DNA from 3 places in the Candidatus Rhodoblastus alkanivorans genome. Region 2 is predicted to be linked to each of the others. Evidence: predicted binding sites of a transcription regulator. Region 2 holds the regulator's gene; each other region holds the start of a gene.
The links. Region 2 encodes LexA, which represses DNA repair genes until DNA is damaged. Its sites were predicted from a motif close to TGTTCNNNNTGTGTTCNG; they were not measured.

Region 1 (7,285 bases), 450 kb from region 2:
CGAACACAGCGAGGACGATTACGGACCACGGCTCGAGGATGACCACGGCGGCATAGAGCGCCGCGAGCCAGGCGCTGCGCAGCGAAACGTCGCGGGTGAGGCCGTGCAGGGCGGCGAGTCCATGGAGCGCGAGGCCGAAGCCGCTCGCGGCGGCGACAATTCCCGCGAATACCGCCACGAACCCGCCATTGAAGGCGAGGCCGGCGGCGATCAGGAAGACCGGCGCGACGAAGCGGGGCAGGACGACATTTTCCGGCAGGTCGGGCCAGGGACGACGCAGCCGGCCGGAAATCTCGATGGTGCGCGCGGCCAGCCAGAGATTGGCGGCGAGCAGCAATGTCTGCGAGGCGGCGACGCCCGCCGGCGCGCTCATGATCACGAGCCGCTTGATCGCCACGGCGTCGAAATCGTCCGACACCGGAGCAAGGCCTTTGACGACCTCGTCGAGCGCCGGGGCGAAATGCTTCATCACGGCTTTCATGGCCGGCTCGAAGCCGTGATAATGGACGAGCAGGCTGCCGACGCCGAAAGCGGCGACCAGGATCGCCAGGCCGACGATCGCCGCCAGCATCTCGCCCGGCGTGACGAAGCGCTGCGCCGCCGGGTTGGGGTCGCGGGAGCGCAAACGAACCTGCATCAGGCCGGCGAGCACGAGGGCGGGCGTCGCGAAGCCGAACAGAAAGGCGAGCGCGAAAGGCGGTTGCGCGGCGAAGGCGAGCAGAGCCACGCCGGCGGCCGCTCCGAACAGAGCGCCGGGAAAGGAAAAGCCCGCGCCGCCGATGATCATGGGCAGCGGCGAGAAATAGGCGAGCGCCATCGCGAGGCTGGAGCCGCGGCTCGAAACCACGAACAGAAGGGCGCTGGCGAGGCCGGCTCCGACCCCCACGGCCCGATCGGCCCAAGTAGCCGGCGGATTGTTGTCATTCATCCCGAGCTGTCCCGTGTTCCTGCGCACGACCTGGATCCGAATACCGGCATCCGCTTGTCGGGGTCGTGCGAGGGGCGGTTAGAGGCAGGTCAAAGCCTGCCCCAACTTTGTGAAGGCGCCGCGTCAGTTTTTCCGCGGCGCTTTCGTCAGACGATCACGTAAGGCAGCAGGCCGAGGAAGCGGGCGCGCTTGATGGCCTGGGCCAGTTCACGCTGCTTCTTGGCCGAGACGGCGGTGATGCGCGAGGGCACGATCTTGCCGCGCTCGGAAATATAACGCGACAGAAGACGGGTGTCCTTATAGTCGATCTTCGGCGCATTGGGACCGCTGAACGGGCAGGTCTTGCGGCGGCGGAAGAACGGGCGGCGGGCGGGTCCGGCGGCGGCGACGGTCATCAGAATTGTCCTCCTTCGGCGGATTCTTCACGGCGCGGGCGCGGCGGGCGCCCGCCCGGGCCGCGCGGCGGACGATCGCCGCGATCGCCACGGTCGCCGCGGTCGTCGTCGTCGCGCTTGCGCAACATGGCGGAGGGGCCGTCTTCAAGGGCCTCGACGCGAACGGTCATGAAGCGCAACACGTCTTCGCTGATCGACCACTGGCGCTCGGCCTCGGCCAGAGCCGCCGCCGGAGCGTCCACATTGATGAGGGTGAAATGCGCCTTGCGGTTCTTCTTGATCCGATAGGCCAGGGACTTGACGCCCCAATATTCGACCTTGCCGACCGAGCCGCCAAGATTGGCGATGGTCGTCTTGAACTGCTCGGTCAGGGCCTCCGCCTGCTGGGCGGTGAGATCCGGACGAGCAAGGTAAATGTGCTCGTAAAGAGCCATGGGCTTGCCTTTCTCTATGCTTTCGTCCACCCCGGCGCGGAGCCCTTCGAGCCCGGAGAAAGGCCCGACGGTGATTTTTCCCATCTCGCTCTGGCGTGCGCCAACCGCTCGATAGAACATTTCGAAGGCGGGAACACGGGAAGACGGCTCAAAGCCTGACTGCGCACAGCCCTTCCGTTCAGCCCCCGGCCAGGGAACGAAGCGCGCCTTATAACGCGATTTCGCCGGAGATCAAGCGAAAAGCGCATCCATTCGACGCGCTCGAAATCCATCCTGATCACAATCTCGACGCGCAAAAGCTGGACATGCTCGACGCGCAGAAGCTGGACTTGGCGCCCGTTTTATGTTCTTTAATTGTTCTCATCTCGATTCCGGATTCCCGTCTTGGCCAAGCCGCGCACGTCCTTCATCTGTCAGAACTGCGGCGCCGTCGCCTCGCGCTGGCAGGGCAAATGCGAAGCCTGCAACGAATGGAACACATTAGTCGAAGAGGCCCCCTCAGCCGGCATCGGCGCCCTGGCCGCGCGCGGCGCGCGCAAAGGCCGGGTGTTCGCGCTCGAAGGCCTGACGGGCGAATCGAAGCCCGCGCCGCGCCTGCTCTCTGGCATGGCCGAGCTTGACCGAGTCACCGGCGGCGGCTTCGTGCCGGGCTCGGTCCTGCTCATCGGCGGCGAGCCGGGCATCGGCAAATCGACCCTGCTCATCCAGGCCTGCGCCGCGCTCGCCCGGCGCGGCGAGCGCGTCGTCTATATTTCCGGCGAGGAGGCTGCGGCGCAGGTTCGGCTGCGCGCCGAACGGCTCGGGCTTTGCGACGCCCCGGTCGAACTGGCGGCGGAAACCTCGGTCGAGGACATCATCGCCACGCTTTCGGCGGGTCGCCGCCCTGCCCTGGTCGTGATCGATTCGATCCAGACCATGTGGACGGAAACCGCCGAGGCGACGCCCGGCACGGTGACCCAGGTGCGCTGCGCCGCCCAGGCCCTGATCCGCTACGCCAAATTATCCGGCGCCTGCGTGATTCTCGTCGGCCATGTCACCAAGGACGGCCAGATCGCCGGCCCGCGCGTGGTCGAGCATATGGTGGACGCGGTCGCTTCCTTCGAGGGCGACGGCGCCCATCACTTCCGCATCCTGCGCAATGTGAAGAACCGCTTCGGTCCGACCGACGAAATCGGGGTGTTCGAAATGACCGGCGCCGGCCTGTCGGAAGTCGCCAATCCTTCCGCGCTCTTTCTCGCGGGCCGCGACGGCTCGGCGCCGGGCGCCGCCGTCTTCGCCGGGATGGAAGGGACGCGGCCGGTTCTGGTCGAAATTCAGGCCCTGGTCGCGCCGAGCGCGCTCGGCACGCCGCGCCGCGCCGTGGTCGGCTGGGACCCGAATCGCCTGTCGATGCTCGTCGCGGTGCTGGAAACCCACGGCCGCGTCCGCCTCGGCCAGCACGACATCTATCTCAATGTCGCGGGCGGCGTGAAAATTTCCGAACCCGCCGCCGATCTCGCCGCCGCGGCCGCGCTGGTTTCCTCGCTCACCGGCGCCGTCCTGCCCCATGACACGGTTTTCTTCGGCGAAGTCGGGCTGTCGGGGGCGATCCGCCCGGCGCCGCACGCCAATCCGAGGCTGAAGGAAGCCGCCAAGCTCGGCTTTGCCCGCGCCGCGGCGCCGCCGGGGCCGCAGGAAGGCGAGGCCGGCGGCAAGATCGCCGGGATCGCCCAGCGCCCGGTGCGCCACATCGGCGAGGTCATCGCCGACATCGCAGCCCTTGGGCGCGGCGGCGTCGCGCCCCGCGCGCGCGCCGCCAGTTAGGCCTATCGACGCCGGAGGCCGCATTCGCTATAAGCTGGCGCTCAGAAAAACGGCGGAGCCCCGCCCTAACTTCCGCCACACCCGGCCCCGTCCGGGTAGAACGTCATCCCCCATCGAGGCGCCGCATGCCGTCTTATCTTGACCTGGGTCTGATCGCCGTCGTCCTGATATCGGCCCTGCTCGCGACGGTTCGCGGCTTCACCCGCGAGGTCATGGCGATCCTCTCCTGGGGTGCTGCGGCGGCGGCGGCGGTCTATTTCTATCCGCTGCTCGTTCCCAAGCTCGCCGATCCGTCGTCGCCGATCTATATCAGCAAGGCGGCTTTGCGCCCCTATGCCGCCGGCGCCGCGATCTTTTTCGTCGCCCTGATCATCGTGTCCTTCATCACGATCCGCATTTCCGACGCCGTTCTCGATTCGCGGATCGGCGCGCTCGACCGTTCGCTGGGCTTCCTGTTCGGCGCCGTGCGTGGACTCCTGCTCTGCGCCATCGCCTTCATCTTCTTCAACTGGCTCGCGCCGGAAACCAACAATTCCACCCCCAGCTCGACTTCCACCCCCAGCTCGACTTCCACCCTGCGCAAGCAATGGCTCGCTAATTCCCGCAGCCTGCCGCTGCTGACGGCCACCAGCAACGAATTGCTGTCGCTCCTGCCCGACGATCCAGACGGCCTGCTGGCGAAGTTCAAGAAGCCGAAGCCCGCGGCCGGCGACGAGGCTCCGCCGCCGGAGAACGATTCCGAGCCCAAGGCCACGCCGGCGCCCCCCTCGCCCCCGCGGCGCCCGGAAAAATCCGGCGCCGCGCAGCCCGCGCCCGCGCCCGCCGACAAGCAGAAGCTCGACAGCATCCTCAATCTCGGGCGTTGAAATTCACGAGTCCGGCGGCGCGATCTGGCGCGGGCGCGGACCGTCCCTTGCATGGCTTGACGGCTTAACGCACGATGCCGTGGTGGAAATTTCCGCAAAGGCTTTCCATTTGTCGTCGTGAGGTTTATTGAGCCCGAAACCCTTCGCGCGCGGCGCTCGCGCGCAGACGGAGCCAGAACATGGACGACCGCGACGCGGACCCCGATATAACCGCAGATTTCGATCCGGACGCCGATCGCCTGCGCGAGGAATGCGGCGTTTTCGGCATTTTCGGCCATCCCGACGCGGCGGCGATCACCGCGCTCGGCCTCCACGCCCTTCAGCATCGCGGCCAGGAAGCGGCGGGCATCGTCTCCTATGACGGCAAACGCTTCAATTCCGAGCGCCGCATGGGCATGGTCGGCGACACTTTCTCCAAGGCCTCGACCATCGAGCGCCTGCCCGGCGACCGCGCCATCGGCCACGTCCGCTATTCGACCACCGGCGAAACCATCCTCCGCAACGTCCAGCCGCTGTTCGCGGAACTCGATTCCGGCGGCTTCGCCGTCGCCCACAACGGCAATCTCACCAACGGCCTCACTTTGCGCCGCGAACTGATCCGCGCCGGCGCGATCTATCAGTCCACTTCGGACACCGAGGTTGTCCTGCATCTGGTCGCGCGCAGCCGCAAACATGCGGTGGTGGACCGCTTCATCGAGGCCCTGCGCCAGCTCGAAGGCGCCTATGCCTTCGTCGCCCTCAGCAACAAGATACTGATCGGCGCGCGCGATCCGCTCGGCATCAGGCCGCTCGTGCTCGGTCAACTCGACGGCCATTACATTCTGGCTTCGGAAACCTGCGCCCTCGACATCATCGGCGCCCATTTCATCCGCGACGTCGAAAATGGCGAGATCGTCGTGATTTCCGAGGACGGCCTGGAGAGCATCAAGCCCTTCCCGCCGCAAACGGCCCGGCCGTGCATCTTCGAATATATCTATTTCGCCCGTCCCGATTCCATCGTCCACGGCCGCGCGGTCTATGACGTGCGCAAGGAAATGGGCGCCCAGCTCGCCCGCGAAAATCCGATCGAAGCCGACGTCGTCGTCCCCGTGCCGGATTCCGGCGTGCCGGCGGCGATCGGCTACGCCCGCGCCTCCGGGATTCCCTTCGAACTCGGCATCATCCGCAACCATTATGTCGGCCGCACCTTCATCCAGCCGACCCAGACTGTGCGCGAACTCGGCGTGCGGATGAAACATTCCGCCAATCGCGCCGTCGTCGCGGGCAAAAGGATCATCCTGCTCGACGATTCCATCGTGCGCGGGACCACTTCGGTAAAAATCGTGCAGATGATGCGCGACGCCGGCGCCAAGGAGGTGCATTTCCGCATTTCCTCGCCGCCGATCACCCATCCCGATTATTACGGCATCGACACGCCGCAGCGCGACAAGCTGCTGGCGGCGACCCATAGCCTGGAAGAGATGCGCTCCTGGATCGGGGCGGATTCGCTGGCTTTCCTGTCGGTCGATGGCATTTACCGGGCAATGGGCGAGGCCGGGCGCGATGCGCAGCGCCCGCAATTCACCGACCATTGCTTCACCGGAGACTATCCGACGACCTTGACCGACCTCAACGGCAAGGATATTCGCGCCCAATTGTCCCTGCTCGCCGAAACCGGCTGATCGCCAACACAGGACGCCTCCATGTCGGAAACGCCTTCGACGGGCGACAAGACGCTCGCCGGCCAAAGTCTGTCGGGTCGGCTGGCCCTCGTCACCGGCGCTTCGCGCGGCATCGGCCGCGCGGTCGCGCTCGAACTGGCGCGGCGCGGCGCCCATGTCGTCGCCATGGCGCGAACCCAGGGCGCCCTGGAGGAACTCGACGACGAAATCCGGGCTCTCGGCGGCGAGGCCACCCTCGTGCCCTGCGACATCACCGACTTCCCGGCCCTCGACCGGCTCGGCGCGGCGATGTACGAGCGCTGGGGCAAGCTCGATATTTTCGTCGGCAATGCCGGGATTCTCGGGCCGCTGACCCCGATCTCCCATTGCGATCCCGACAAATGGGACAAGCTTTTCGCAGTCAATGTCACGGCGAATTACCGGCTGCTGCGCTCGCTCGATCCGCTGCTGCGCGCGTCCGACGCCGGCCGCGTCGTCCTGATGTCGTCCGGCGCGGCGCAAAGAGCGGAATATAAGGCGTTCTGGGGCCCCTATGCGACCTCCAAAGCCGCGGTGGACGCGATGATGCGCTCCTACGCGGCCGATGTCGCCAACATCTCGAACGTCAAGGCGATGAGCGTCAATCCCGGACCGCTGCGCACCAGAATGCGCGCCGCCGCCATGCCCGGCGAAGACCCGATGACGCTGCGCACGCCGGAGGAATTCGCGCCCAAACTGGTCGATCTCTGCGGCCCGGACTGGAAGGAGACGGGAAAAATCTACGATTTCCCGACCGACAGAGTTTTGGCTTTCCAGGGTCCGGCGTGATTCCAGCGGACGGGACGCGATGCGGAATCCTTACGCCAGCCTCCCTCCTTCGGCCTTCTGGGCGTCATCCGTAACGGCGGCAGGCCCTGCGGCGCCCACCGACCTGTGGCGCCCGAAATTCACGCTCGACGCCTCCAGCGCAACTCTGACCGCGGGCTCCTGTTTCGCCCAGCACATCGGCGGCGCGTTGCGCGCGGCCGGCTTCAACTGGGTCGAGGCCGAACCGGCGCCCCCGCAAATGCCGCCCGGAACCCAAAGGGCCTTCGGTTACGGGCTGTTTTCGTTCCGCACAGGCAATATTTACACCGCCACCGCTCTTCGCCAATGGATCGAATGGGCCTTGGCCGGCAACGACCCGCGCGATGAAGTCTGGCTCAAGGATGGGCGTTTC
Region 2 (7,285 bases):
CTTGCGACGAACGTCCTGGCGTCCTCAAGAAGTTGGACGAGTTCGCGGATTGACGTGTTTTGCCCATAGGAAACGGCCGCCGCGCGCGCGTCGGCACCGTAAACGTCGAAATCGAGCGCAATCGCGACGAGGTCTTCGTCCAATGGCGCTTTCAAAACCAGCCGCTTGGAGCAGCGGCTGACGATTTGTTCATAGGCGCCGCGATCGACCTTCGTTCTCTTGAGAAGGTCTGGGTTCCCGCAGACGACAACGGGAAAGCCGAAACGCGACGGCAAATCGACCAGCTCTTTGAGGACGTTCAAATCAAGTTGCTGCGCCTCGTCTATGAGCAGATATTCGCCCTGTTTCCAGGATCCGGACGTGTCAAAGCGGTCCTCCAGGGCGCGCCAAATCGAGTCCGTGCTCTCGCGCCCTCCCCTCGCCACGCCCATGGCGTCGCCCAGAAGCCTAAATGCCGCCTTGCCCGTTCCCTGCGTCGCCGAAATACGCAAGTAGATCGCTTTTCGATCGTTCGCATAAAGGCGTTCCAGCGCGACCGTTTTTCCGATCCCCGGCGGTCCAATGATCGCGGCAGCGCGCAGGGTCGCACGCGAGTACGTAACGGTCTCGTCGATGCCGCGAGAAATCGACGTTTCGACAAAGCGAAAAGCCATCAGCGAGCGTCCCTCTTATTCGCAAGAAGACGTTGCATGAACGCCTGGTGATCTTCGGCGGAGCGTTTCAGTTCGGCCTGCTCGCGCGCGCGTCGTTCCTTTGGCGTTTCAGTCAAGCCGGAAGCGATGGCCCGCGCCTCGGCGGACGGGCCAATGTGCGCGCCGATCGGCGCATGCGGTTCACGCGGAAGAACTGACGCGAGTTGGATAATCTCCGCTTCCGCATCGATCGTTGGAATAGACCGACATAGCGCCTTGGCCGCCTTCACGCGACGCGCGCCGCGCGAGGCGGCCTCGCGCGCGCCGGATGGATCAAGGGGATGAAATTCCGCGTCGCGCTGCGCCAACCCCAGGAGGCGCCCTTTGTCGTCACGGATCGGAAGACGATCCCATGCTTGATATTTTGGCACCAGAACAATGACATAATCGCCCAAATAGCTTTGCAGCTCGTCGCAGGTCCATGATGCGCCGGAGAATTGAATTCTTCCCCCGCTGACGCTGCGTCGCTCTTCGGTCGAAAAGGCCGTGATGAAGGCTAATGGGTCGATTTCCGTTTTGGACCAGCCGGCCGCAATCGCTTTTTTGTACGCCTCAAAAGGCGGCAGACCCTTGAGTTTCCGACCCTTTTGGGGCCGATTATGATAAATTATGAGTTGTGCCTCGATCATCCTGACGAATTGGCCGAAATCTCCGCCGTATGGTGTCGGGGCCTTCCCGACATTCGAGGTTTTCGACTTCATCCGGTCGCCGCCGACCCAGCCGGGGATTTGCGCCAGATAATGCCGTTCAAACCGGCCGAAAAAGCCCTCGATTTCCTTGGCGCGGGCGTTATACGGCTTGGCGTTCACGACATTGCTTTCGCGGCCGAAAACGACCCTGTGGCCGAGAAGCTTCATTGCGTCGTCGACGAATTCGGCCCAATTATATTCGGACCCGTTGTCGAGGTAGAGCGTTCCCGGCATCCCCCAGGCCGTGGCCATGCGCAGAAAGCTCTCGATGACGTGGGCGTTGGTTACGCCTTTGCCTTCCTCCAGGATGACGACATCGAGCCACGCCCTTTGGGTCCCCGCGTCGAACCATGCGATAAATTTCGCGTGACGTTGGAAACCCTCAATTTTGGGCAAGAGCACGTCGGCGCTATGCACGTCGCCGTAGATCACGTCGCACGGCGCCAAGCCGCTCACGCCGCGAAGAATGCCCGGCAAATCGTCTTGGAACGCCTTGCGATCGCGGAGGAAGACGCCGGCTTTGCGCGCGATCCGTTCCGCCTTGATGAAATTGTCGGGCAACGCGCAAATGTCGGCCGATGCTTGAAAGCCGGCGGCGCGGCTAAGCTCTATGAGTTTCCGCTCAGCCATCAGGCGGATGTGGCCGAAGGAAGCCAGGTTCTTGTGCTCTCCCCGGATGTAAAGCCGCAATTCAGAGGCGATGCGTTTCTTGACTTCATCGTCAAAAGGAACGGAGCTGTCCCATTTTTGGGTTAGGATGACACGCTTTTGGCCTGCGTCCGAACGCTTTCGCCGCGCCAAACCGGCTTCAGCTTGGTCTTCATGGCGTTTGACCCAACGCATGATCGTGGCGACGGAAACATATTCCATCCGGCCGGTGCGCGGGTTAAGGAGTCGTCGTTGCGCCTCTTCGCGTGCCGCTTTCGCCCTCCCTTCCGACCCCTTAGGATGGGTAACAACCCGCATGACCAGGTCGTAGCGAATGTCGCGCTCTATTCGCGTAATGTCGCCGGGCGCTGGAGCTGCAACCGCGGTTGAAACACGCTTTAAACGCTCTTGAATGTAGGCGGGCAGGCTATCGACTTTGACTTCGTATTGACGCCCGCCGCGGCCGCCGCGCCCGGCGACTTCCCGGACAACCAAGCGCGCGCCGTTCCAAGTCGCCGACGGGTTCTTGCTGGCCCGCATGATGGCGCGTTCAATCGCCCGGCTCGATATGGCTGCTGCGTCGGCGATGACGGCGATGGGAAGGAAGTCCCTCACGCTACTTTCTCGGGGAACAGTTCTGCAAGGAGACGCTGACGAAGTTCGTCCGCACGTCGGCTGTGGCGTGCTCCTTTCAACGCCTTTTCCGCGGTTTGCCTGTTAACGCCGGCTGCATTACACCAAGCATTGAGGCTGGAATTTCGCGCGACTAATGCCGCGCGGACGGTCTGATACAGATCGTCTGACCCGGCAATTGTAATTACGAGAGGGAGGGTGCGAACGATTTTGGGCATTGCGCCGCCTAATGTCTTATTTCGGTGCATTTTGTTCAGAATAACGCACATTTCGGTATATGGCAAGCGACTACGACGATGCCAGACTGGCGGAGGCGCTACGCGCCGTGATAAAGAAAAAGCGAGTCTCAATGAAACTAATTTCGGAGAAATTAGGGATTTCGTATCGCACTGTTCAGAATTACATAAATGGTGAAAACCGTATTCCTGCCGATTTTTTCTTGCGTCTGGCACATTTGTTGCGCATAGACGCGGACTATTTTATATATGGCGACTTTCGACCGCACCATTCCGATCTTTATGACGCTGTTTGCGGATCGCTTATTGAGCTTGGCCTTATGCCATCTTTGGGGCCTGAGACGCCTCAGCACGAGCGCGAAAAGGCATTAACACTGGCGGCCCGAATGACAGCCGATTTGGAGGCCCGATATGATCGCTTTCGGGCAGAAGGCGCGTTCGGTCCCTTCGTCTCGCACCTTTCGTTTGGGCGCCGCGAAACCAAGACCGGTTGATGTTCGGCAAAATGTTCGCCAATCGTGGGATTTGGCGTAGCATGTTCGCCAATCCTTTTTGAAAATGTATAGAAAAATCAACAGCATCGCACATACGGAAAATCAGCCGAGTGTTCGCCAATCCGGTTTGGCGAACACTACACACCTACAAGGTTGTTATTAAAGAGATTTTCGAGTCCCGGCGTGCAATTACCGAATTCCGGGATTTGCAATTAATTTTACGCGCTCCAGCAGCAACCATCTCACATCTTTTCGATTGCAGAACCAAGCGCGAACATCTATCTTCCGTTCATGATTTGTATTGGCGTGATTCTGAAGCGCCAAAGCAACGCCGGATGCGGCAAGATTAGACAGGGCGCGGCCATGCTGACCAGGAAACAAAGCGAATTGCTTCGTTATATTCATGAGCGCCTGAAAGAGACCGGCGTGCCTCCATCCTTCGACGAAATGAAGGACGCGCTCGACCTGCGCTCGAAGTCCGGCATTCATCGCCTCATCATGGCGCTGGAGGAGCGCGGCTTCATCCGGCGCCTGCCAAATCGCGCCCGGGCGCTGGAAGTTTTGCGGCTGCCCGAGTCGTCAACCCCGGCGGCGCCGCGCGGCGGACGTTTCGCGCCAAGCGTCATCGAAGGCAATCTCGGCAAGACCCGGCCAGTCGTCGCGGGCGACCCCTCCGATTCGAGCCAGAACGTCGCCATCCCCGTCATGGGCCGCATCGCGGCCGGCACGCCGATATCGGCGCTGCAAACACGGTCCCACAGCATCGCCCTCCCCCCGGACCTGTTGTCCAACGGCGAACATTACGCGCTCGAAGTCCGGGGCGATTCGATGATCGAGGCCGGCATTCTCGACGGCGACACGGTGGTCATCAAGAAGCAGGAATCCGCCGAGTCGGGTGAAATCGTGGTCGCCTTGATCGACGACGAGGAGGCGACCTTGAAGCGCTTGCGCAAGCGCGGCGCCTCGATCGCGCTGGAAGCCGCCAATCCGGCCTATGAAACGCGGATCTTTGGGCCGGACCGGGTCCGCATCCAGGGCAAGCTGGTGAGCCTCGTGCGCAAATATTGAGCGGAGTTTTCGCGGACGACGGGAAAAGCGACGAAGAAACTCATGCATTATTTCAATATGTTAGATGGTTAATTGTTTCCCGTCGCGCCTTTAGCTCACGGTCGCAGTGACAGCCGGAAGGGTCGCTGCGCTGAATTTCTGGCGTTATTCCATGGACAAATTTTGAGCTCAGTTCTCTGGCGGGCCGGGGAATTGACGCTTAACCTCTGTGAAGGCGTTTTGTCCCTGGCAAAGGAGTATGCGCATGACCCGCGATCAACTCACCGAACGCATTCTCGACATCAAGCGCGAAAAACGCCTGACATGGCAGCAGATCGTCGAAGCGACCGGCGAAATGGCGGATGTGCTGATCGTCGGCGCGCTGCTCGGCCAGATGCGCCTTCCCGAGGCGCTCGCGGCCAAGTCTGCCGCTTTTCTCGGCCTGACCAAGTCGGAAGAGCGGATGCTGACCGAGGTTCCGATGCGCGGCCAGAATTCGCCGATGCCGCCGACCGACCCCCTGCTCTATCGCTTTTACGAACTGCTCATGGTCAATGGACCGGCGATGAAGGAACTGATCCAGGAGGAATTCGGCGACGGCATCATGTCGGCGATCGATTTCGACATGGCGATCGAGCGCCAGCCCGACCCCAAGGGCGACCGGGTCAAGATTTCCATGTCCGGCAAATTCCTGCCCTACAAATATTACGGCGCCGGCCCCGGCGTGCCGCCGAATGGCGCCAAGAACGGATAATCAATCCCGCTATTCCCGCGAATCGTCCTTCGTCGCGGGCGACTCCGGCGCGGCGGCGGGACGCAATGGCGCAAGCGCCCGGCGGCGCGGCGCGCGTGACCAGGGGCGATCCTCGCCTGGCGCGCGGGTTGTGCGCCATTCCATGCCTTTCGGGCCGAAAGCCAGTGTCACCGCCCCGGTTTCCCGGAGCTTGCGGCGGTCGAGCAGAATTTTTGGCGTGCAATAGCTCGGCGCATAGAGCGGCGAAATGACGACCTGCGCCCGGGCGCAATCCTCATGGAAGGCTTCGCCGTCGAGCACCAGGGCCGCCGCTTCGCCATTGCGCATTACGCCGACGCAACCGAGCGTGTCGCAACGGCCGGCGGCTTCGGCTTCGGACGCCGGGCGCAGGTCGGCGTCGGCGCGCAGCCATTGTTCGGCGGCAAAGGAATCGCGCCTTTTGCCGAGAAGCGCGAGGCGCCCTCCGGCGTCGCGCAAAGCCGCATATTCCCCGGTCGGCGCCACGGCGAGATCGAAGCGCTGTCCGCTCGCCGCCCCCAACAGGCCCAGGCCGACCAGCGGCAGCGCCGTAAGCTTCATCAGCCGCGTCCGCCACAAGACGGCGGAGAGAACCGCGAGCGTCAGGCAGGCGATCGACCAGGGCGCGAAAGCCGGCAGGGCGATAGTCGCGCCCGGCGCCGACCCGATCCAACGCGCGATCGTCATGATCATGCCGACGCCCGCGCCGAGATAGGACCAAACCAAACCGTCCGCGCCGAAAGGCGCGAGCAACGCGCCGAGCAACGCCGCCGGCACCGCGAAAAGCTCGATCATCGCGAGCGTCAGCGGATTGCCGATGAGCACATAGGGATTCAATTCATGAAAGTCATAGGCCATGAAAGAGGCCGTCGCGGAGGTCGCGCAGAAGGTGGCGGCCAGTGCGCCGAACACGCGCAGGCGGCTGATTTCCCCCATATGGTCGGCGAGCCCCCGCGCTTCGCGCTCGGCCTCGGTCCCGACCGCCTTGGGCGCGGGATTTGGCCTCCCGCTCGCCGCGCCGCGCGATTCGTAAACCGCAATCAGCGCGGCGACGGCCGCGAAGGATAGCTGGAAACTCGCGCCAAGCAGCGCCTCCGGCTCCCAAGCGATCACCGCCAGCGCCGCGAAAGCGAGATTGCGCATGGAAAGCGCCGGCCGTTCGGCGATGACCGCGCCGAGCAGAATCAGGGTCATGAACAAAGCGCGTTCCGAGCCGACGCGCGAGCCGGTGAACAGGCCATAGGCCAGCGCCCCGAGCATGGCGAGCGCGGCCGACCATTTCTTGATCGGATAGTTCAGCGCGAGAGCGGGGAAGAGCGCCAGAAAACCGCGAAAGCCGACGAAGAAGATGCCCGCGACCAGGGTCATCTGGACGCCGGAAATGGTGATGATATGAAAAATCCCCGCCTTGGCGATGGTTTCCCGCGCCGCTTCCGAAAGGAGGTCGCGCTTGCCGGTGACCATCGCGGCGGCGATCGCGCCATTGTCGCCGCCTATGCGATCATAGACCCTCAACGCCAGCGCGTTGCGCGCGCGGTCCACCGCCGCATAGAGGCGCGGCCGCCAGTCCGCCGTCCGGGGCGCGGGAAGAGCCTCCGCCTTGCCCAGCACATTGCCGACGGCGCCGATGCGCTGAAAATAAGCGTCGCGCGCAAAATCATAGCCGCCCGGCAGCGCCGCGCGCGCCGGCGGCAGCAGCCGCGCCTTGATGGTCAGGAAATCTCCCGCGGCGAAAGCAGGAACGCCGCGCATGGTCAAGCGCACGCGATAAGGCGTCTGCTCCGGCGCGAGACGCTCGGCCTCGGTGACGCGCAGCAGGAAACGCGCGCCCTGGGGCCGGAAATCGACCTCTTCGACGAAGCCGGCAAGCTCACCGATGTAAATGCGATCCAGCACTGGCGCATCCACCCGCGCCGCGCGCCAGCCACCGGAGAACTCGCCCGCGGCCAGCGCCGCGAGGATGACAAACACGGCCGAAAGCGTACGCTGCTCGTGCGCAAGAAAAGCCAGCGCAGCAAACAGAACCGCCGTCGCCCCGACGACCCAAAGAACCGGCTCGGTCGGCGCGACGAGA
Region 3 (7,285 bases), 690 kb from region 2:
TCGACACCTGCCTGTGCCCCCTGCCCGGCGACTTCCTGCTCTATTTCCCTGGCGCTTTCGATCCGGCCTCGCGCGCGGCGATCGAAGCGCTTGTCCCGGAGGAACAACGCATCGGCGTGGACAGCGCCGAGGCCGAGACTTTCTGCTGCAACGCGGTGGCGCTCGGCGACAAAATCATCCTCAACGCCGCCTCCCCCGGCCTGCGCGAGCGCCTCGCCCAGGCCGGTCTGACGGTGGAGGCGACGCCGCTCACGCAATTCATGAAAGCCGGCGGCGCGGCGAAATGCCTGACGCTGGAATTATGAAATTTCAGCTCAATACACCGTAGCGGCGCAGCCATTCCGCCATCCGGCGCCAGGCGTCCTCGGCGTCCTGCTTGCGATAGCTTTGGCGGTAATCCGCGTGAAAACCGTGCGGCGCGTCAGGATAAATATGGAATTCGGCGGTCTTGCCGGCCGCGGCGAGCCGCGCTTGCATTTCCTCGACCTTGGCGACGGGAATGCTCTTGTCCTCCCCGCCATAAAGGCCCAGCACCGGCGCCTTCAGCTCCGGCGCGAGGTCCAGCGGGCTTTTCGGCCACAAGGGCTTGCGCTCGGGCGGATCGGCGAGCGTCCCGTAAAAGGCAACGCCCGCCTTGGGCGCGGCGCTTTCCGAACAATAAATCCACACTGTGCGGCCGCCGCGGCAAAAGCCGATGATGCCCAGTCGGTCGGTGTCGCCACCCTGCGCCTTGGCCCAGGCGACCGCGGCGTCGAGGTCGGAGATGAGTTCGGCGTCCGGCTTGGCGTTCACGATCGGCATGATCGCCGAGACGTCGGTCATTTTCGTCAGATCGACGCCGGAACGGAAATAATAATCCGGCGCGACCGCGAAGGCGCCAAGTTTCGCCAACCGCCGCGCGACGTCGCGGATATATTCGTGAAGGCCGAAAATCTCCATCGCGACCAGCACGACCGGAGGACGAGCGACGCCTTGAGGCCGCGCGAAATAGCCGGGCATTTCCCCGCCGGTTGTCGCGATGGTCGCGCCGCCGACGACGAGGCCCTGCGTATCGGTCGCAATGGGCGCCGCCCGCAATGGTCCCGCCGCAAGCGCATAGCCCCCCGCAGCCGATGCGGCCACGAAAGCGCGGCGCGACAGGGGCTTCGCGGTTGCGCAGTTCTGTGCAAATTCGGAAGGACTCATAATGACATCTCCGCGAGCGGACTCCTGAATAAATGGAGTATTTTGTCCCGCAGCCAAGCAAGAAGCAATCGCGGAGATTGTGGAGTGCGATAATCTGGCGGCCTGTAGCGACCGTTACGACCTGGGTCCCCGACGCCCTGTGGATGCCTGGCGGAACTGCAGCTTAAGATCACGCTCCACGATCGACAGGATGATAAAGCAAATTTATCCCTTGTAAAACCGGAAACAATCTATACGGTCTCGCCCGCCTTGAATCGCAACGTGGAGGTAAACTATTGAGGTCGGCGCCCATTGGGAAACCATTTCAGCCCCGAGCTCATTTGAAAAGGATCGTTCGACGATTGTTTAGCCTGAAGGGCGTTATGTTGCAGAATTCGCACACGAATTAAATCACATGCAAGAAACCTCAACAGCTTGGAAGCTGCGCGCCTTGGCGATCCGGTTGGCATCCATATACCGTCATCCGTTCAACCGTGAAAAGCGTCGTCAGCATCGCCGCCAACATCTCGAAATCCTCGAGGCCCAGGTCCAGACACCGGTCACGGGCGCCGCGTGGGGCAGGAGTCCGTTGCCGATCCGCCTCGCGGCCGTATGGCGCCATCCGCTCGATCGGGATAAGCGCCATCAATACAGAGCCAATTGCGTGGCCTCACTCGCCGCCCATCACGACCAAACGTCGTTTGCACCCGCCAGCGAGGGCGATCCATCCGACCTAAATGAGCAAGGCGCGTCGCCCGACCAAACGTCGTATGCTCCCGCCAGCGAGGGCGATCCATCCGACCGAAACGCGCAAGGCGCGTCGCCCGGCCAAAAGCTGGACGCGCTGACCATTCCCGTGCAGTACGGCAAGGCTCTATACCTGAAACGCTGTGAGCTTGCGGTCTTTCGCGCACTTACGGAAGGCGCGATTGAATTTCCATCTGTCGAGAAACCGTTCTTTTCTGTTGTTATTTCTGCCTTTAATAATTTTAGATATACGATAAGAGTTCTTGAGCTGCTCGAATATGCCGCTCGATACTCGAAAGAAAAGAAGGCCCTGGAGATCGAGGTCGTCGTTGTCGACAATGGCTCCAGCGACGAAACAGCGCACATCGAGGACTATGTAAAGGGCATCGTCCTTAAAAGAGTGACGCCAAACATAGGCTTTCCTCGCGCGTGCAATCTTGGCGCTTCGGTCGCCGGAGGCGAATATCTCATTTTCCTCAATAACGACATGGAACTTGAAGCGGATGTGTTTGTGCGCTTGTACGAGGCCGTTCAACGGGACAAATCCGAGGTGGCTTGCTTCGGAGCGGCGATCCTCCAGTTCGACGGCGCCTTTCAGGACCTGGGATCGGGTGTTTGGCGAGACGGGGTAGCTCAAGGATATTTCCGCGACGAACCGCCGACGCGTTATGCTTATGCTTATCCACGCGACGTTGATTATGTCGCAGGATGTTTCTTTTGCATATCGGCTGCGGAATTCCGTGAATTTAACGGATTCGACGAGTGCTTTTCACCCGGCTACTATGAGGAAACTGATTTATCGCTCCGGTTGTGGCGGGCTGGAAGACGCTCGAGGGTGTATCCTGACGTTCGAGTCTATCATCTCGAATATGGCGCGTTCTCAGCGGAAAGACCTCGCGCCTCGGTCGAATTGATGGAGCGAAACCAGCCAATCTTCGCGCAGAGGCACAAGGATTTCCTGGACAAAAGACCAGAGATCGCGCACGCGCCCGCCTGCCCCGTTCGGTATGACACCAATCGCCTCAGCGTCTTATTCATTGAAGATCGCATTCCCTCGCAGCGACTGGGGTCGGGCTACGGACGCGCAGAACTTGTCGTGCGTGAATTGCTCAAAAGATTCGACGTCGATATTTTTGCTTGCCACCAAATAGAAGACGACATTTTACCAATCGGGTTTAAGTATCTTAATATTTGGTACGGCCCAGCACACTCCAAACTTGATGACATCCTACAACGCCGCCACTACGACGTGGTTTACATAGGGCGCCCACACAATATATCACGCTATGAGGATGTGTTACGTAACTGGAGGCGCGGGGGCGGTACTATTATTTACGATACGGAGGCTGTTTATACTGTTCGCGATGTTTCCCGTGAGCAACGACTCGAAAGTTACGTTGAAATCGCGAGCAGCCCGAAATTCGCCGAACTGCTTGCTACTGAGTTGGAGCCAGCGAAGATTGCTGACGTCGTCATTGCCGTCAATGCGCACGAAACAGCCATCCTAAGGCAAAACCTCACTCAGACAGTCCACACCATCGGTCACTATATGGCAAATCGTCCCACGGCGACGGCGGCCAAGGATCGATCCGGGCTCTTGTTCGTAGGATCGCTGGCGGACGCGCAATCACCGAATTACGATAGCCTTGTTTGGTTTCTGGACCATGTTTGGCCGAAAATCCTCGCCGCTCGGCCGGCAGAATCGCTCCGCATTGCGGGCTACACGCGCGAAGAGACGCCGCTTGAGCCGCTCCTTCGCGACGGGGTTACGCTCGTTGGCCATGTCGAGGACCTTACCGACGAATATGCGCGCGCTCGCGTTTTCATCGCGCCGACCCGTTTCGCAGCTGGCGTACCCTTCAAGGTTCACGAGGCGTTCAGCTTTGGACTGCCTGTGGTAACCTCCCGGCTCATTGGCGAGCAGGTCGCAATCGACGGCTCGTTCGGCGGTTCTCTCGCGGCGACCGTAACGGACGATGGCAGCGAATTCGCGCAGGCCTGCCTCCAGATATTGCAGGACGAAAATCTCTGGAAGGAGAAACGGGCCGAGGCAATTGCTTACATGGAAGCGTATTGCAATCCGTCCAAGCTCGACATTGTGATCAACGCGCTTTTTGGCGCTATTCGACCCAGACCGCTCTCATCCGACTAATCTGAATGTTCTACAACCCTAATCTGACACACGGCGGAGGCGATTTCGCTTTGGCCTTTCCACCGCGCGCGCAACTGCCGTGGGAACAGCATGCTATAGTGAAATAGGGGCGAGAAGGTCAGGTTTCCGCGATGGAATTCTGGATGAGGGATGGCGCGCCACCATACCTGACCCGATTGATCCTAGGCCCCCGCACATTCGATCCTCCGCAAGAAGAGATTGCTCTGCGATCTTGAGCAAAATCGCTTGCGCCGCAGAACAAATCATGTACATTTGCAACCTACAAGCTGATTGCGCGGCGGGCCGCCGGCATGCCAAAAGGATGAAGCTGATGTCGCAAGCGAATCTCCGCCTCGTGGAAGGAACCTCCGTGGACAAGACCAAGGCTCTCGACGCCGCTTTGGCTCAGATCGAACGCGCCTTCGGCAAAGGGTCGATCATGCGGCTGGGCAAGAACCAGGCCGTCACGGAAATCGAAACCATTCCCACTGGTTCGCTCGGGCTCGACATCGCGCTCGGCGTCGGCGGCCTGCCGCGCGGCCGCATCGTCGAAATTTTTGGGCCGGAATCCTCCGGCAAGACCACGCTCGCTTTGCACACCATCGCCGAAGCGCAGAAGAAAGGCGGCGTCTGCGCCTTCGTGGACGCCGAACATGCGCTCGACCCGGTCTACGCCCGCAAGCTCGGCGTCCATCTCGACGATCTGCTGATCTCGCAGCCCGACACCGGCGAACAGGCTCTCGAAATCACCGACACTTTGGTCCGCTCCGGCGCCGTCGACGTGCTCGTGGTGGATTCTGTCGCCGCCCTCGTGCCCCGCGCGGAGATCGACGGCGAAATGGGCGAGGTGCAACCTGGCCTTCAAGCTCGTCTCATGAGCCAGGCCCTGCGCAAGCTCACCGCCTCGATCTCCAAGTCGCGGACCATGGTGATCTTCATCAACCAGATCCGCATGAAGATCGGCGTGATGTATGGCTCGCCGGAAACCACCACCGGCGGCAACGCCCTGAAGTTCTATGCCTCGGTGCGCCTCGACATTCGCCGTATCGGCGCGATCAAGGACCGCGAGGAGGTGATCGGCAACCAGACCCGCGTCAAGGTCGTCAAGAACAAGGTCGCGCCGCCCTTTAAACAGGTCGAATTCGACATCATGTATGGCGAAGGCGTCTCGAAATACGGCGAATTGGTCGACCTGGGCGTCAAGGCGGGCGTGGTCGAGAAATCCGGCGCGTGGTTCTCCTTCGACAGCCAGCGTCTTGGCCAGGGCCGCGAAAACGCCAAGACTTTTTTGAAAGCGAATCCGGAGGCCGCCGCCCGGATCGAGCAGACCATCCGCGAGAACGCGGGCCTGATCGCGGAGCGCATTCTCGACAATGTCGAGCCCGGCGCCGACGATCACGATTCCTGACGAGTCGCTCTGCGCGAAATCGCCGGAGCGAAGATAAATCGGCCGCCGCTCTCGACAGACCCTTGGCCTGCCTATAGATATTTTCGCCCGCTCCGCCCTGGATTTGTCGTGGCAATGAGGGGCGAGCGCGGAACGAGGCGGTAGATCGAGAGTATTCCATGAGCGGCGTCAACGAAATCCGGTCCACTTTTCTCGATTATTTCGTCAGAAACGGCCATTCGGTTGTCCAGTCCTCGTCGCTGGTGCCGCGCAACGACCCGACGCTGATGTTCACCAACGCCGGGATGGTTCCGTTCAAGAATGTCTTTACCGGCGCGGAAAAGCGTGATTACGTCCGCGCCACCTCGTCGCAGAAATGCGTGCGCGCGGGCGGCAAGCACAACGATCTCGACAATGTCGGCTATACCGCCCGGCACCATACTTTCTTCGAAATGCTCGGAAACTTCTCCTTCGGAGATTATTTCAAAGAGCAGGCGATCCTGCTCGCCTGGGACCTGATCATCAAGGAATTCGGCCTGCCCAGGGACCGGTTGCTGGTCACGGTCTATCACGACGACAACGAAGCCTTCGGCCTATGGAAAAAGATCGCGGGCTTTTCGGACGACCGGATCATTCGTATCGCGTCGAGCGACAATTTCTGGTCGATGGGCGAGACCGGCCCCTGCGGCCCCTGCTCCGAAATCTTCTATGACCAGGGCGAGGCCCTGCGCGGCGGTCCGCCCGGCAGCCCGGACGAGGACGGCGACCGTTTCCTGGAATTCTGGAATCTCGTCTTCATGCAATATGAGCAGGTCGCGCCGGGCGAGCGCATTCCCCTGCCGCGCCCTTCGATCGACACCGGCATGGGCCTCGAACGCATCGCCGCGCTGATGCAGGGCGTCCATTCCAATTTCGATATCGACCTGTTCCGCGCCTTGATCCGCGCCGTCGCCGACGCCACAGGCGTCGATCCCGACGGGCCGATGCAGGCCAGCCATCGCATCATCGCCGACCATCTCCGCGCCTCGGCTTTCCTGGTCGCGGACGGCGTCCTGCCGGCGAACGAGGGCCGCGGCTATGTTTTGCGCCGCATCATGCGCCGCGCCATGCGCCACGCCCAGATGCTCGGCGCCCGCGATCCGCTGATGTGGCGCCTCGTTCCCGCTCTCGTGCGCGAAATGGGCGCCGCCTTTCCCGAACTCGGGCGCGCCCAGGCGCTGATCGAGGAAACGCTGAAACTCGAAGAGACCCGCTTCCGGGTGACGCTCACGCGCGGCCTCGCCATCCTGGACGAGGAATCCCGGAACCTCCATGAAGGCCAGAACCTCTCCGGCGACGTCGCGTTCAAGCTTTACGACACCTATGGCTTCCCGCTCGACCTCACCCAGGAGGCACTTCGCGCGCGAAAAATCGGCGTGGACAAGGATCGTTTCGACACCGCCATGGCGCGCCAGCGCGCCGAGGCCCGCAAGGCCTGGACCGGCTCCGGCGAAGCCGCCACCGAATCCGTCTGGTTCGCGATTAAGGACAAGGTCGGCGCGACGGAATTTCTCGGCTACGAGGCCGAAAGCGCCGAAGGCATTGTCGTCGCTTTGCTGCGCGACGGCGTCGAACAGGACACGCTGAGAGCCGGCGAGAAGGGTTTTCTCGTCCTCAACCAGACGCCGTTTTATGCGGAATCGGGAGGTCAGGTCGGCGACACGGGAATTCTTCGCGCAGGGGCGACCCGGATTCGCGTCGAGAACACCGTGAAAAAGGTCGGCGATCTTTTTGTCCACGACGTCGTCGTCGAACAGGGCGAGGTCAAAAACGGCATGGCGCTCGAACTCGAAGTC

Region 1: the regulator LexA is predicted to act here: its motif matches at 2,102-2,119, upstream of radA (DNA repair protein RadA).
Region 3: the regulator LexA is predicted to act here: its motif matches at 4,318-4,335, upstream of recA (recombinase RecA).

What each region holds. Positions count from the first base shown of each region.
Region 1 covers NZ_JAIVFP010000001.1:2,694,128-2,701,412, forward strand. The annotation lists gene K2U94_RS12415 (hypothetical protein) at 1-928, opposite strand, end outside; gene rpsR (30S ribosomal protein S18) at 1,075-1,323, opposite strand; gene rpsF (30S ribosomal protein S6) at 1,323-1,757, opposite strand; gene radA (DNA repair protein RadA) at 2,142-3,560, shown strand; gene K2U94_RS12435 (CvpA family protein) at 3,686-4,426, shown strand; gene purF (amidophosphoribosyltransferase) at 4,606-6,087, shown strand; gene K2U94_RS12445 (SDR family NAD(P)-dependent oxidoreductase) at 6,109-6,894, shown strand; gene K2U94_RS12450 (GSCFA domain-containing protein) at 6,914-7,285, shown strand, end outside.
Region 2 covers NZ_JAIVFP010000001.1:2,242,559-2,249,843, reverse strand. The annotation lists gene K2U94_RS10570 (AAA family ATPase) at 1-653, opposite strand, end outside; gene K2U94_RS10565 (hypothetical protein) at 653-2,644, opposite strand; gene K2U94_RS10560 (helix-turn-helix domain-containing protein) at 2,940-3,392, shown strand; gene lexA (transcriptional repressor LexA) at 3,756-4,460, shown strand; gene cynS (cyanase) at 4,705-5,193, shown strand; gene K2U94_RS10545 (ComEC/Rec2 family competence protein) at 5,203-7,285, opposite strand, start outside.
Region 3 covers NZ_JAIVFP010000001.1:2,937,452-2,944,736, forward strand. The annotation lists gene K2U94_RS13545 (dimethylarginine dimethylaminohydrolase family protein) at 1-305, shown strand, start outside; gene K2U94_RS13550 (dienelactone hydrolase family protein) at 310-1,185, opposite strand; gene K2U94_RS13555 (glycosyltransferase) at 1,580-4,063, shown strand; gene recA (recombinase RecA) at 4,395-5,471, shown strand; gene alaS (alanine--tRNA ligase) at 5,630-7,285, shown strand, end outside.